4 regions of the Pseudomonas sp. 20P_3.2_Bac5 genome follow, and region 3 is predicted to be linked to each of the others. Evidence: predicted binding sites of a transcription regulator. Region 3 holds the regulator's gene; each other region holds the start of a gene.

Region 1 (3,131 bases), on a different contig from region 3:
GGAATCACCGGAGTACGTGCGCGAGTTGGTGACGCACCACGTCGGCGGTTACCTGAAGATCGCCCCGGAGCACACCGAGGAAGGCCCGCTGAACCAGATGATGAAGCCTGGTATCGGCAGCTACGACCGCTTCAAGCGCATGTTCGAGAAGTTCTCGAAAGAGGCGGGCAAGGAGCAGTACCTGATCCCGTACTTCATCGCTGCGCACCCGGGCACCACCGACGAAGACATGATGAACCTGGCCCTGTGGCTCAAGGGCAACGGCTTCCGCGCTGACCAGGTGCAGGCGTTCTACCCGTCGCCGATGGCCTCGGCCACCGCCATGTACCACTCGGGTAAGAACCCGCTGCGCAAGGTCACGTACAAGAGCGAAGGCGTGACCATCGTCAAGAGCGATGAGCAGCGCCGCCTGCACAAGGCGTTCCTGCGCTATCACGATCCGAAGGGCTGGCCGATGCTGCGCGAGGCGCTGGAACGCATGGGCCGCGCCGACCTGATCGGCTCGGGCAAGAATCAGTTGATCCCGGCCCACCAGCCGGCGACCGACAGCTACCAGAGCGCCCGACGCAAGAACTCCACCCCGGCGGGCAGCCACAAGGTGGGCAAGGAACAGAAGATCCTGACCCAGCACACCGGCCTGCCACCGCGTGCCAGCGACGGCGGCAAACCGTGGGACAAGCGCGAGGAGGCCAAAGCTGCCGCCTTCGCCCGCAACCAGGAAGCCGCCAAGGCGCGCAAAGACGCCGCCAAAGGCAAAGGCCCGCGCAAGCCTCGCCAGCCGGCTGTGCCGCGCTGATGTCCATGGTGGGGCCTGTGGATGACATGCCCCGCCATGAGGCGTTGCAAGGCACTGGTTCAGTGCATTGTCTTTCATAAGGCCGGCGCCTGGTGCGCCGGCCTTTGTTCATGTTCAATGAATGCTCGGCGCAAGCCCCGGTGGCATAACTCTTGCCGCGTTTCTGTGCAAAAACACTTGGCGCACGACGCCGAGACACCCTGCCCGTAAATGAGCACTGCCATGGCTGACCTGCCGGATCGTTCTTCGCCGAGCGCCGCGACCTATCACGAGATGCTTGCCGCCGATGGCGCGGTGCGTCCGCACTGGCAGGCGCTGTACGCCCATGTGCAGCGCAGCAGCCCGGCGCAACTGGCCCAGCGCCAGGCGCTGCTGAACCGGCAACTGCGGGAAAACGGTGTCACCTACAACATCTACGCTGACCCCGACGGCGCCGACCGGCCGTGGGAGCTGGACCTGTTGCCGCAGGTCATTCCCGCCGCCGAGTGGCAGGCGATTGGCCAGGGCGTGGCGCAGCGTGCTCGCCTGCTCAACGCGGTGCTGGCGGATATCTATGGCCCGCAACAGCTGATTGGCGAAGGCCTGCTGCCCGCCGAGCTGGTGCATGGGCACAATAATTTTCTCTGGCCGTGCCAGGGCATTTCGGTGCCGGAGCAGACCTTCCTGCATGTCTATGCCGCGGATCTGGCGCGTGGCCCCGATGGCCGTTGGTGGGTCACGGCGGATCGCACTCAAGCGCCGTCCGGTGCCGGCTATGCGCTGGAAAATCGCACTGTGGTGTCCCGCGCCTTTCCCGAGCTGTACCGCGACCTTCATGTGCAGCACCTGGCCGGCTTTTTCCGCACGCTGCAGCAGAGCCTGGCGCGACTGGCGCCCAGCGAGCGGGAAGCGCCGCTGGTGGTGCTGCTGACGCCGGGGCGCTTCAACGAAAGCTATTTCGAACACCTTTACCTGGCCCGCCAGCTTGGCTATCCGCTGGTGGAAGGCAGCGACCTGACCGTGCGCGACGGTACGGTCTTCCTCAAGACGCTGAGCGGCCTGCGGCGGGTCCACGCGATCATGCGCCGGCTCGATGACGACTTCTGCGACCCACTGGAACTGCGCACCGACTCGGCCCTGGGTGTGCCGGGCCTGCTGGACGCGGTACGCCAGGGGCGGGTGCTGGTGGCGAATGCCTTGGGCAGCGGGGTGCTGGAGTCGCCCGGTTTGCTTGGCTTCCTGCCGGCCATCAGTCAGCGCCTGTTCGGCGAAGAACTGAGCCTGCCGTCCATCGCTACCTGGTGGTGCGGCGAGCCGGCGGCGCTGGAGCAGGCGGTGGAAAAACTGCCAGAACTGCTGTTCAAGCCGGCGTTTCCTTCGCAGAGCTTCCAGCCGTTGCTGGGGCGAGATCTGGATGACGCCCAGCGTCAGGCCCTGGTCGGGCGTCTGCGGGCGCGCCCTTACGCTTACGTCGCCCAGGAACTGGCGCAACTTTCCCAGGCGCCGGTGTGGCAGGCCGATCACTTGCAGGCGCGCCCGGTGGGCATGCGCGTCTATGCCGTGGCCAGTGCCGATGGCTACCGGGTGCTGCCGGGCGGATTGACCCGGGTGGCGGCGCAGGCGGATGCCGAGGTGGTCTCGATGCAGCGCGGCGGGGCGAGCAAGGACACCTGGGTGCTCGGCGAGGTCGCCGCTCAAGGCGAGCAATGGCAGGCCAGTCGCAGCCTCGGCGTGGCCGACCTGATCCGCCAGGACCCGTATCTGCCCTCGCGGGTGGTGGAGAACCTGTTCTGGTTTGGCCGCTACTGCGAACGTTGTGATGCCAGCGCGCGGCTGCTGCGAATTCTCCTGAGCGGTTATCTTGACGGCGACTCGCCGCAAGCGCTGGATGCCGCCGTGACCCTGGCCGAGGAGCTTTCGCTGTTGCCCGCCGAGGGTACGCTGGACGCGCGTTTGCGCACGGCATTGCTCGACCCGGCGTGGGGTTTCAGCCTGCGGGCCAACCTTCAGCGTCTGCAATGGGCGGCAGGGCAGGTGCGCGGCAAGCTTTCGCGGGAGAACTGGCAGGCGCTGGTGGAGCTGCAACGGGAAGCCCAAAGCCTCGATGATCTGTCAGCGGATTTCGCCGAGCTGCTGGACTTCCTCAACCGCCTGATTCTCGCGCTGGCGGCGCTGTCTGGTTTCGCCCTGGATGACATGACCCGCGACGAAGGCTGGCGCTTCCTGATGACGGGGCGGCGCATCGAGCGCGTCTACGCTTTGAGCAGCAGCCTGGCGAGCTTCCTGCGCGGGCCGGGAGACGCCGATCAGGTGGGGCTGGAGTGGCTGCTGGAACTGGCCAACAGCAGCATCACTT
Region 2 (3,131 bases), on a different contig from region 3:
GGGTCAGTTCCGGCTGGCCATCGGGATAGCGGGTATAGGGTGAGCCGTCCCATGCCTGGGTGCTGCGCAGGAGTACCCGGGATTCGATACCGGAGTGAGGGGTGGGTGCAGCGCAGGCAACGAGAGGGATAAGCAACGAAAGTAGCGCAAGGAAACGCATCATGCTGATCTCGGTAAAGGGCGAGACAGCATGGGCGAGGCCGTGCAGCGGAACGATCAGAGGGGGCTTATTTTGATGTCTGAAAAGAGCCTTTCAGCGCGAAGCCGTTTTCAATTTTGCAGCACGGCAGCCTCATCACGCGCGCAAAAAAAATGCCCCGGCAAGCCGGAGCATTTTGGGTGAGCGCCAAGGACGGCATTTTCATGCCGCCCTTGTGTCACGCTGGAATCAGCAGCTGTAGTACAGCTCGTATTCCAGTGGGTGTACGAAGGTACGAACCTTGATTTCTTCTTCGGATTTCAGAGCGATGTAGGCATCGATGAAGTCGTCGGAGAACACGCCGCCCTTGGTCAGGAACGCGCGGCCCTTGTCCAGCTCTTCCAGGGCTTCTTTCAGGCTGCCACAAACCTGTGGAATTTCCTTGGCCTCTTCAGGCGGCAGGTCATACAGGTTCTTGTCGGCGGCATCGCCAGGGTGGATCTTGTTCTGGATACCGTCCAGGCCGGCCATCAGCAGTGCTGCGAAGGCCAGGTACGGGTTGGCAGCCGGGTCCGGGAAGCGCGCTTCGATACGGCGGGCTTTCGGGCTGGAAACGTAAGGGATACGGATCGAAGCGGAACGGTTACGAGCCGAGTAGGCCAGCATTACCGGGGCTTCGAAGCCTGGAACCAGACGCTTGTAGGAGTTGGTCGAAGGGTTGGTGAAACCGTTCAGAGCCTTACCGTGCTTGATGATGCCGCCGATGAAGTACAGGGCGGTATCGGACAGGCCGGCATAGCCTTCGCCAGCGAAGGTGTTCTTGCCGTCTTTCCAGATCGACATGTGAACGTGCATGCCCGAGCCGTTGTCGCCGTACAGAGGCTTCGGCATGAAGGTCGCGGTGCGGCCGTAGGCATCGGCAACGTTGTGCACGACGTACTTCAGGGTTTGAACTTCGTCGGCCTTCTTCACCAGGGTGTTGAACTTGACGCCGATTTCGTTCTGGCCGGCAGTCGCCACTTCGTGGTGGTGAACTTCGACGGTCTGACCCATTTCTTCCAGTGCGTTGCACATGGCAGTACGGATTTCGTGGTCATGGTCGAACGGCGGAACAGGGAAGTAGCCGCCTTTGACGCCTGGACGGTGGCCTTTGTTGCCGCCTTCGACGTCCTGGTCGGACATCCAGGAACCTTGCTCGGAGAAGATCTTGAACATCGAGCCGGAGATGTCGGACTTGAACTTCACTTCGTCGAAGATGAAGAACTCTGGCTCTGGACCGGCGAATACGGTGTCACCGATCAGGGTGCTTTTCAGGTGCTCTTCAGCGCGCTTGGCGATCGCACGTGGGTCGCGGTCGTAGCCTTGCATGCTCGAAGGTTCGATGATGTCGCAGACCAGGATCAGGGTCGGCTCTTCGGTGAACGGGTCGAGGACGGCGGTATCGTCAACCGGCATCAGGATCATGTCGGAGGCTTCGATGCCTTTCCAGCCAGCGATGGAGGAACCATCGAACATCTTGCCGACTTCGAAGAAGTCGTCATCCAGCGCATCACGGGCTGGCATGGTCACGTGGTGCTGAGTGCCTTTGGTGTCAGTGAAGCGCAGATCAATCCATTTAACGTCATGATCTTTGATGAGTTGAACCGACTTCGACATAGTGTCCTCCGGGTGGGGTAGAGCTTGCCTGTGCAGCCCTTTAATTTGGGTGATGCCGGGCGCGAATACTCGGCCAAGGCAACCTGCCTCACAAGGGAGCAAATTGCATGCCAGTGCCCCGAAGTGGAATTTTTGCCCCAATCTCAAGCGTTTCAGCCAGTCCTGGCGGATTTCCGGCTTTTTTGTGCACTCTTTAGGCGCGTAAATTTGTCGAGGCGACCCAAAACAGTGCAGCGAAAACCTTCTGTACAAAAGTTGGTCAAACCTTGAGCAATTTCCGCTATAATCCGCGCCCCCCTTTTTCGGCTGGCCACTCGCGCGCTGTTTTCATGAAACTAATCGTCAAAGTCTTCCCAGAAATCACCATCAAGAGCCGGCCGGTTCGCAAGCGTTTCATCCGTCAATTGGCCCGCAACATTCGCACCGTGCTCAAGGACCTCGATCCTGCGCTCGCGGTCGACGGTGTCTGGGACAACCTCGAGGTGGTGACCCGCATCGAAGACGAGAAGGTGCTGCGCGAGATGACCGAGCGCCTGAGCTGCACGCCGGGTATCGCGCATTTCCTGCAGGTTGATGAATACCCGCTGGGCGACTTCGACGATATCGTCGCCAAGTGCAAGGCGCACTTCGGCCACCTGCTGGCCGGCAAGCGCTTCGCCGTGCGCTGCAAGCGCGGCGGCCACCACGACTTCACCTCGATGGACGTCGACCGTTATGTTGGCAGCCAGTTGCGCCAGCAGTGCGGAGCCGCCGGCATCGACCTGCGCACCCCTGAAGTCCAGGTGCGCATCGAGATTCGTGACAAGCGCCTGTACGTGATCCACAACCAGCACAAAGGCATCGGCGGTTACCCGCTGGGCGCGCTGGAGCAGACCCTGGTGCTGATGTCCGGTGGTTTCGACTCCACCGTCGCCGCCTACCAGATGATGCGTCGCGGCCTGATGACCCATTTCTGCTTCTTCAACCTGGGTGGCCGTGCGCACGAGCTGGGCGTGATGGAAGTTGCTCACTACCTCTGGAAGAAATACGGCAGCAGCCAGCGCGTGCTGTTCGTCAGCGTGCCGTTCGAGGAAGTGGTGGGCGAGATCCTCGGCAAGGTCGACAACAGTTATATGGGCGTGACCCTGAAGCGCATGATGCTGCGCGCCGCCAGCAACATCGCCGACCGCCTGCAGATCGATGCACTGGTGACCGGCGAGGCGATTTCCCAGGTGTCGAGCCAGACCCTGCCGAACCTCGCCGTGATCGACTCGGCCACCGAGAAGCTGGTACTGCGCCCGCTGCTGGCCAGCCACAAGCAAGACATCATCGACCAGGCCTACGAAATCGGCACCGC
Region 3 (3,131 bases):
CTGGCCGTCCAGATCAGGAACTTCTTTCCCGATCAGGTTGCCGATCTGTTCAAGTGCGCGCTTTTTACTGCCACCCGGCACGTTCACGAGGGAACGGCCGGGGGTCAGGATGGATTCAAGTCGGATCATGGATGAGGGGGATCAGCGTGCAGCCGTACCTTGCAGCAGGCTTTGCTGTTTTTCCTTGTGTTTTTTCAGTTGACGGTCGAGCTTGTCGGCCAAGGAGTCGATCGCGGCATACATGTCTGCATCTTCGGCGTTTGCTACCACTTCACCACCGGGAATCTGCAGGGTGGCCTCCACTTTCTGCTGGAGTTTCTCGACCTTCATGATCACCTGCACATTGGTGATCTTGTCGAAATGACTTGCTACACGCTTGAGCTTCTGCTCGACATAGTCGCGCAGCGGCGGAGTGACTTCTACATGATGTCCACTGATGTTGACTTGCATACTGCTTCTCCTTTGTTGCCGTGCATAAAGAGGCAGGTGTTGCGCCTGCCACTGAATTGCGATGGCACACCTCAGGGAAGGTCACATCAATCGCTTGCGCTCACTCGACGGTGCGATGCCGAGGGATTCGCGGTACTTGGCGACGGTGCGACGTGCTACCTGGATGCCTTGTGCCTCCAGTAAACCAGCGATCTTGCTGTCACTCAATGGCTTTTTCTGATTTTCCGCGGCAACCAGTTTTTTGATGATTGCGCGGATCGCTGTGGACGAGCATTCACCGCCTTCGGAGGTGCTGACGTGGCTGGAGAAAAAGTACTTCAGCTCATAGATTCCGCGGGGCGTGTGCATGTATTTCTGCGTGGTGACCCGGGAAATCGTCGATTCGTGCATGCCCACTGCTTCAGCGATGTCGTGCAGTACCAGCGGTTTCATCGCCTCGTCGCCATGGTCGAGGAAGCCGCGCTGGTGTTCGACGATCTGGGTCGCCACCTTCATCAGCGTCTCGTTGCGGCTTTGCAGGCTTTTGATGAACCAGCGGGCTTCTTGCAGCTGGTTGCGCATGAAGGTGTTGTCGGCGCTGGTGTCGGCGCGGCGTACGAAGCCGGCATATTGCGGGTTGACCCTCAGGCGCGGTACCGCTTCCTGGTTCAGCTCCACCAGCCAGCGATCGCTGTCCTTGCGCACGATCACGTCGGGAACCACGTATTCGGGTTCGCTCGACTCGATCTGCGAGCCAGGGCGTGGATTCAGGCTCTGGACCAGTTCGATCACCTGGCGCAGCTCGTCTTCCTTGAGCTTCATGCGGCGCATCAACTGGCTGTAGTCGCGGCTGCCGAGCAGGTCGATGTAATCGCTGACCAGCCGCTTGGCCTCGGCCATCCACGGTGTGTTGGCGGGCAGTTGGCGCAATTGCAGCAACAGGCATTCGCCCAGGTTGCGTGCGCCGATACCGGCGGGTTCGAACTGCTGGATGCGGTGCAGGACGGCTTCGATCTCGTCCAGTTCGATATCCAGTTCAGGGTCGAAGGATTCGCAGACTTCTTCCAGCGTCTCGTCGAGGTAGCCCTGGTTGTTGATGCAGTCGATCAGGGTTACAGCGATCAGTCGGTCGGTGTCCGACATCGGTGCCAGGTTCAACTGCCAGAGCAGGTGGCTTTGCAGGCTCTCGCCGGCCGATGTGCGGGTGGTGAAGTCCCACTCGTCATCGTCGTTGCTGGGCAGGCTGCTGGCGCTGGTCTGGTAGATGTCTTCCCAGGCGGTATCGACCGGAAGTTCGTTGGGGATGCGCTCGTTCCATTCGCCTTCTTCGAGGTTTTCCACAGTCGGCGCGGATTGCTCGAAGCTGCTCTCCTGGGACTCGGCAACAGGCTTGGACTCGGCGTTGTCGGCCATCGGATCGCTGTTGTCGAAGTCTTCGCCTTCTTCCTGGCGCTCGAGCATCGGGTTGGACTCCAGGGCTTCCTGGATTTCCTGCTGCAGATCCAGTGTGGAGAGCTGGAGCAAACGGATAGCCTGTTGCAACTGCGGGGTCATCGTCAGTTGCTGGCCCATTCTTAGGACGAGCGATGGTTTCATGGCTGGGGCTTAACACCTTATTCGCCGGCGCGCATGCGCCATCAACTACAGGGGCGCGCGGGCGCCAATTCTAAGCAAGATATATGCCTGAAACTGTAGCGTTTGCCTAGAGCGCTGTAACAATTAAGCCGCAATCGTGGCTGAATCGCAGCGCTCGGACCACTCCGATACGCGAGCCTACAGACGGAACTCGTGGCCCAGGTACACCTCTTTGACGAGCTGGTTGGCCAGGATGGTTTCCGAGTCGCCTTCGGCGATCAGTTGGCCATCGTTGACGATGTAAGCGGTTTCACAGATATCCAGCGTTTCACGGACGTTGTGGTCAGTGATCAGAACGCCAATGCCCTTGGCTTTCAGGTGGTGGATGATCTGCTTGATGTCGCCGACCGAGATCGGGTCGACACCGGCGAAGGGTTCATCGAGCAGGATGAACTTCGGTGCGGTAGCCAGGGCGCGGGCAATTTCCACGCGACGACGCTCGCCGCCGGACAGGCTCATGCCGAGGTTGTCGCGGATGTGGCTGATGTGGAATTCCTGCAGCAGGCTTTCCAGCTCCTTGCGGCGCCCTTCGCGATCCAGTTCGTTGCGGGTCTCCAGGATCGCCATGATGTTGTCGGCCACCGACAGCTTGCGGAAGATCGAGGCTTCCTGGGGCAGGTAGCCGATGCCGGCGCGTGCGCGGCCGTGCATTGGCTGGTGGCTGACGTCCAGATCGTCGATCAGCACGCGGCCCTGATCGGCCTGGACCAGGCCGACGATCATGTAGAAACAGGTGGTCTTGCCGGCGCCGTTAGGGCCGAGCAGGCCGACGATCTGTCCGCTGTCGATCGACAGGCTGACGTCACGCACGACTTGTCGGCTCTTGTAGCTCTTGGCCAGGTGCTGGGCTTTAAGGGTTGCCATTACTCGGCCTTCTTCTTCGGCTGGATCACCATGTCGATACGCGGACGTGGCGTCGAAACCTTGCCGCCGCGACCGGCGGTGGCGACCTGGGTCTTGGTGTTGTAGACGATCTTCTCGCCTTCGGTCGTGTTGCCTGCGTTGACGACCTTGGCCTGGTCAGTCAGCACTACCAGGTCTTTTTGTGCCTGGTACTGGATCTGCTT
Region 4 (3,131 bases), on a different contig from region 3:
GGTTTCGCCGGGGACCTACAACTTCAAGGCCTCCACCACCGTCGATGGCAAGGCCATGGAAATGTACACCTTGCTGCCGGCCACGGTCAGCAGCGTCACCATCAGTCAGACAGGGGGCGAGATGATGTTGAACCTCGCCGGTCAGGGCAGCGTCGCGCTGTCCAAAGTCCAAACCATCGGTATATAGAGCCGGCTAACGCGGCACAGGAGTGGAAAGATGTCTTTCAATATCGGCCTTAGCGGTCTCTATGCAGCCAGCAAGCAGCTCGACGTTACCGGCAACAACATTGCCAACGTCGCCACCACCGGTTTCAAATCCTCCCGCGCGGAGTTCGAAGACGTTTACTCGGCCAGCAAGCTGGGCGTCGGCAGCAAGACCGTCGGTAACGGCGTGCGTCTGGCTGCGGTCTCGCAACAGTTCGGCCAGGGTGACATCAACAACACCGGCAACGTGCTGGACATGGGTATCCAGGGGCAGGGTTACTTCATCCTCAGCGACAACGGTTCGCTGAGCTACACCCGTTCCGGCGCCTTCCAGACCAACAAGGACAACTACGTCGTCACCAACGACGGCGTACGCCTGCAGGGTTATGCCGCGGACGAAAACGGCACCATCCTCAAGTCCGGTCTGACCGACCTGAAGATCGATACCTCGGCACTGGCACCGAAGGCCACCAGCCTGATCGACCAGGGCATCAACCTGAACTCCTCGGCCGACAGCATTCCGCTGCCGACCGCAACGCCGGCCGGCCCGACCTTCGTGCCAACCGACGAGACCACGTACAACAAGAAGTTCTCGACCGAGATCTACGATAGCCAGGGTAATAAACACACCATGGAGCAGTACTATCGCAAGACCGACCAGAACACCTGGACCATGTACACACTGGTCGACGGTCGCAACCCGCAGAACCCGGCGAGCACCTCGCCGCTGGTGGGCAGCATGACCTTCAAGTCCGACGGCACCATCAACACCATGACCGGTACGGTCGCGCCGGATGACAGCTTCGCGGTGGTCAACAACGTCTTCACCCTGAAGGGCTGGATTCCGTCGGCGTACAACGCTACTACCGGTACCTGGAGCCCGAACGGTTCCGTCGGCAATGCCGGCGGCATCCGCGTGGACATGAACTCGACGTCCTCCTACAACACCGAGACCGCGCGCCTGTCGCAGTCCCAGGACGGCTATGCCACCGGTATCCTGTCGAGCCTGAGCATCGACTCCACCGGCGTCATGTTCGCAAGCTTCAGCAACCAGCAGTCTCGCGCCATTGGCCAGGTGGCAATCGCCAGCTTCGCCAACGAGCAGGGTCTGCAGCAGCAGGGCGGTACGCGCTGGAAAGAGACCTACGCGTCGGGCATTCCTGGCGTCGACACGCCGAAGACCGGCACCCTGGGTTCGATTCAGTCCAACTCCCTGGAAGAGTCCAACGTCAACCTGACCCAGGAACTGGTCGAGCTGGTGAAGGCGCAGTCCAACTACCAGGCCAACGCCAAGACCATCTCCACTCAGAGCTCCATCATGCAGACCATCATCCAGATGACCTGATGATGGTGGCGCCGGTTCATCCGGTGCCCTGAGTGTTACGCGAGCCCCTTCCCGGTCCGGGCGGGGGTTCGTTGTTTTCGGAGGTATGTGATGAAGCGATCCCTGTGTCTTGTGCTGGTACTGTGGGCGGCCCAGTCCTGGGCGGCAATGGCGCCCTGGTACCGCTGGGAAAGCCAGGCCGATGGGCGTCTGGTGTGTTCGCAGCATTCGCCGGGCGAGGGCTGGAGGCAATTTGCCGGGCCCTTTAACAATGCCGGGTGCCGTCCCTGAATGTCCGGGGGCGGGATCTTGCCGCCAGCGGCAGCCTGCCGCCGATAATTTGTCTTTCTCTCTCTCCCTGAAACGACCCTCAATCGACAAAACCCCGAAAACACTGGGCTTTTGCACTCACTGCATTAATTGGTTCGAAAATTGCTTCACCGTGCCAGAGCAGCGGTGAACGGCAAGTGTTCGCCAGCGCAGCGGAGGATGACTGTGGACAAGATGCTATACGTGGCCATGACCGGCGCCAGCCAGAACGCGCTGGCCCAGCGGGCCCACGCCAACAACCTGGCGAACATTTCCACCAGCGGTTTTCAGCGTGACCTGGAGCAGGCGCGTTCGATGCCGGTTTTCGGTGACAGCTTTCCGGCGCGGGCCTATGCCATGACCGAGCGCCCGGCGACCGATTTCAGCCCCGGTGCGTTGCAGGAAACCGGCCGTGACCTGGACGTCGCCATTGGCGGCGACGGTTTCATCGCCGTGCAGGCGCCCGATGGCAGCGAAGCCTATGTGCGTACCGCGAGCCTGAACATTGACGCCGTTGGCGTCCTGCGCGCCGGCAACGGCATGCCGGTGATGGGCAACGGTGGTCCGATCGCCGTGCCGCCAGAGCAGAAGGTCGAGATCGGCCAGGACGGCACCATCAGCATCCGCGCCATGGGCGAAGGCCCGCGGGTGATGGCTGAGGTTGACCGGATCAAGCTGGTCAACCCGGACCTGAAGACCATGACCAAAGGCCTCGATGGCCTGATTCATACCAAGAGCGGCCAGCCCGCCGACGCCGATGCCAATGTGCAGGTGGTGTCCGGCTTCCTGGAAGCGAGCAACGTCAACGCCGTGGAAGAGATGACCTCGGTCCTCGCCCTGGCCCGGCAGTTCGAACTGCACGTTAAGATGATGAACACGGCCAAGGAAGGCGACGAAGCCATGGCTCGGGTTTTGCAAATCAGCTAATTACACAGGCGTAGCGCCGTAAAACAGGCGTACGAGGAGAACAGCATGCTTCCGGCTCTTTGGGTCAGTAAAACCGGTCTGTCCGCCCAGGACACCAACCTCACCGTCATCTCCAACAACCTGGCGAACGTCTCGACCACCGGTTTCAAACGTGATCGCGCCGAGTTCCAGGACCTGCTCTATCAGGTCAAGCGCCAGCCAGGTGCCCAGTCGACCCAGGACAGCGAACTGCCGTCGGGTCTGCAGGTCGGTACCGGTGTGCGCATCGTCGGCACCCAGAAAAACTTCATGACCGGCAGCCTGCAAACCACCGAGAACCCGCTGGATCTCGCGGTCAACGGCCGTGGTTTCTTCCAGGTTCTGCAGC

What was found. Region 3 encodes sigma-54, which starts transcription at its own class of promoters, with help from an activator protein. Its sites were predicted from a motif close to ANTGGCATNNANNTTGCTNT; they were not measured.
Region 1: the regulator sigma-54 is predicted to act here: its motif matches at 936-955, upstream of NTD88_RS09735 (circularly permuted type 2 ATP-grasp protein).
Region 2: the regulator sigma-54 is predicted to act here: its motif matches at 1,891-1,910, upstream of glnA (type I glutamate--ammonia ligase).
Region 4: the regulator sigma-54 is predicted to act here: its motif matches at 1,948-1,967, upstream of NTD88_RS12065 (flagellar basal body rod protein FlgF).

What each region holds. Positions count from the first base shown of each region.
Region 1 is NZ_JANLOA010000060.1:25,101-28,231, reverse strand. It holds gene NTD88_RS09740 (YgiQ family radical SAM protein) at 1-796, shown strand, start outside; gene NTD88_RS09735 (circularly permuted type 2 ATP-grasp protein) at 1,019-3,131, shown strand, end outside.
Region 2 is NZ_JANLOA010000016.1:60,883-64,013, reverse strand. It holds partial or broken gene NTD88_RS02775 (cupin domain-containing protein) at 1-163, opposite strand, end outside; gene glnA (type I glutamate--ammonia ligase) at 389-1,795, opposite strand; gene thiI (tRNA uracil 4-sulfurtransferase ThiI) at 2,125-3,131, shown strand, end outside.
Region 3 is NZ_JANLOA010000137.1:97,012-100,142, forward strand. It holds gene ptsN (PTS IIA-like nitrogen regulatory protein PtsN) at 1-129, opposite strand, end outside; gene hpf (ribosome hibernation-promoting factor, HPF/YfiA family) at 142-450, opposite strand; gene NTD88_RS28085 (RNA polymerase factor sigma-54) at 532-2,025, opposite strand; gene lptB (LPS export ABC transporter ATP-binding protein) at 2,203-2,928, opposite strand; gene lptA (lipopolysaccharide transport periplasmic protein LptA) at 2,928-3,131, opposite strand, start outside.
Region 4 is NZ_JANLOA010000066.1:197,860-200,990, reverse strand. It holds gene flgD (flagellar hook assembly protein FlgD) at 1-187, shown strand, start outside; gene flgE (flagellar hook protein FlgE) at 218-1,549, shown strand; gene NTD88_RS12070 (hypothetical protein) at 1,640-1,819, shown strand; gene NTD88_RS12065 (flagellar basal body rod protein FlgF) at 2,024-2,764, shown strand; gene flgG (flagellar basal-body rod protein FlgG) at 2,810-3,131, shown strand, end outside.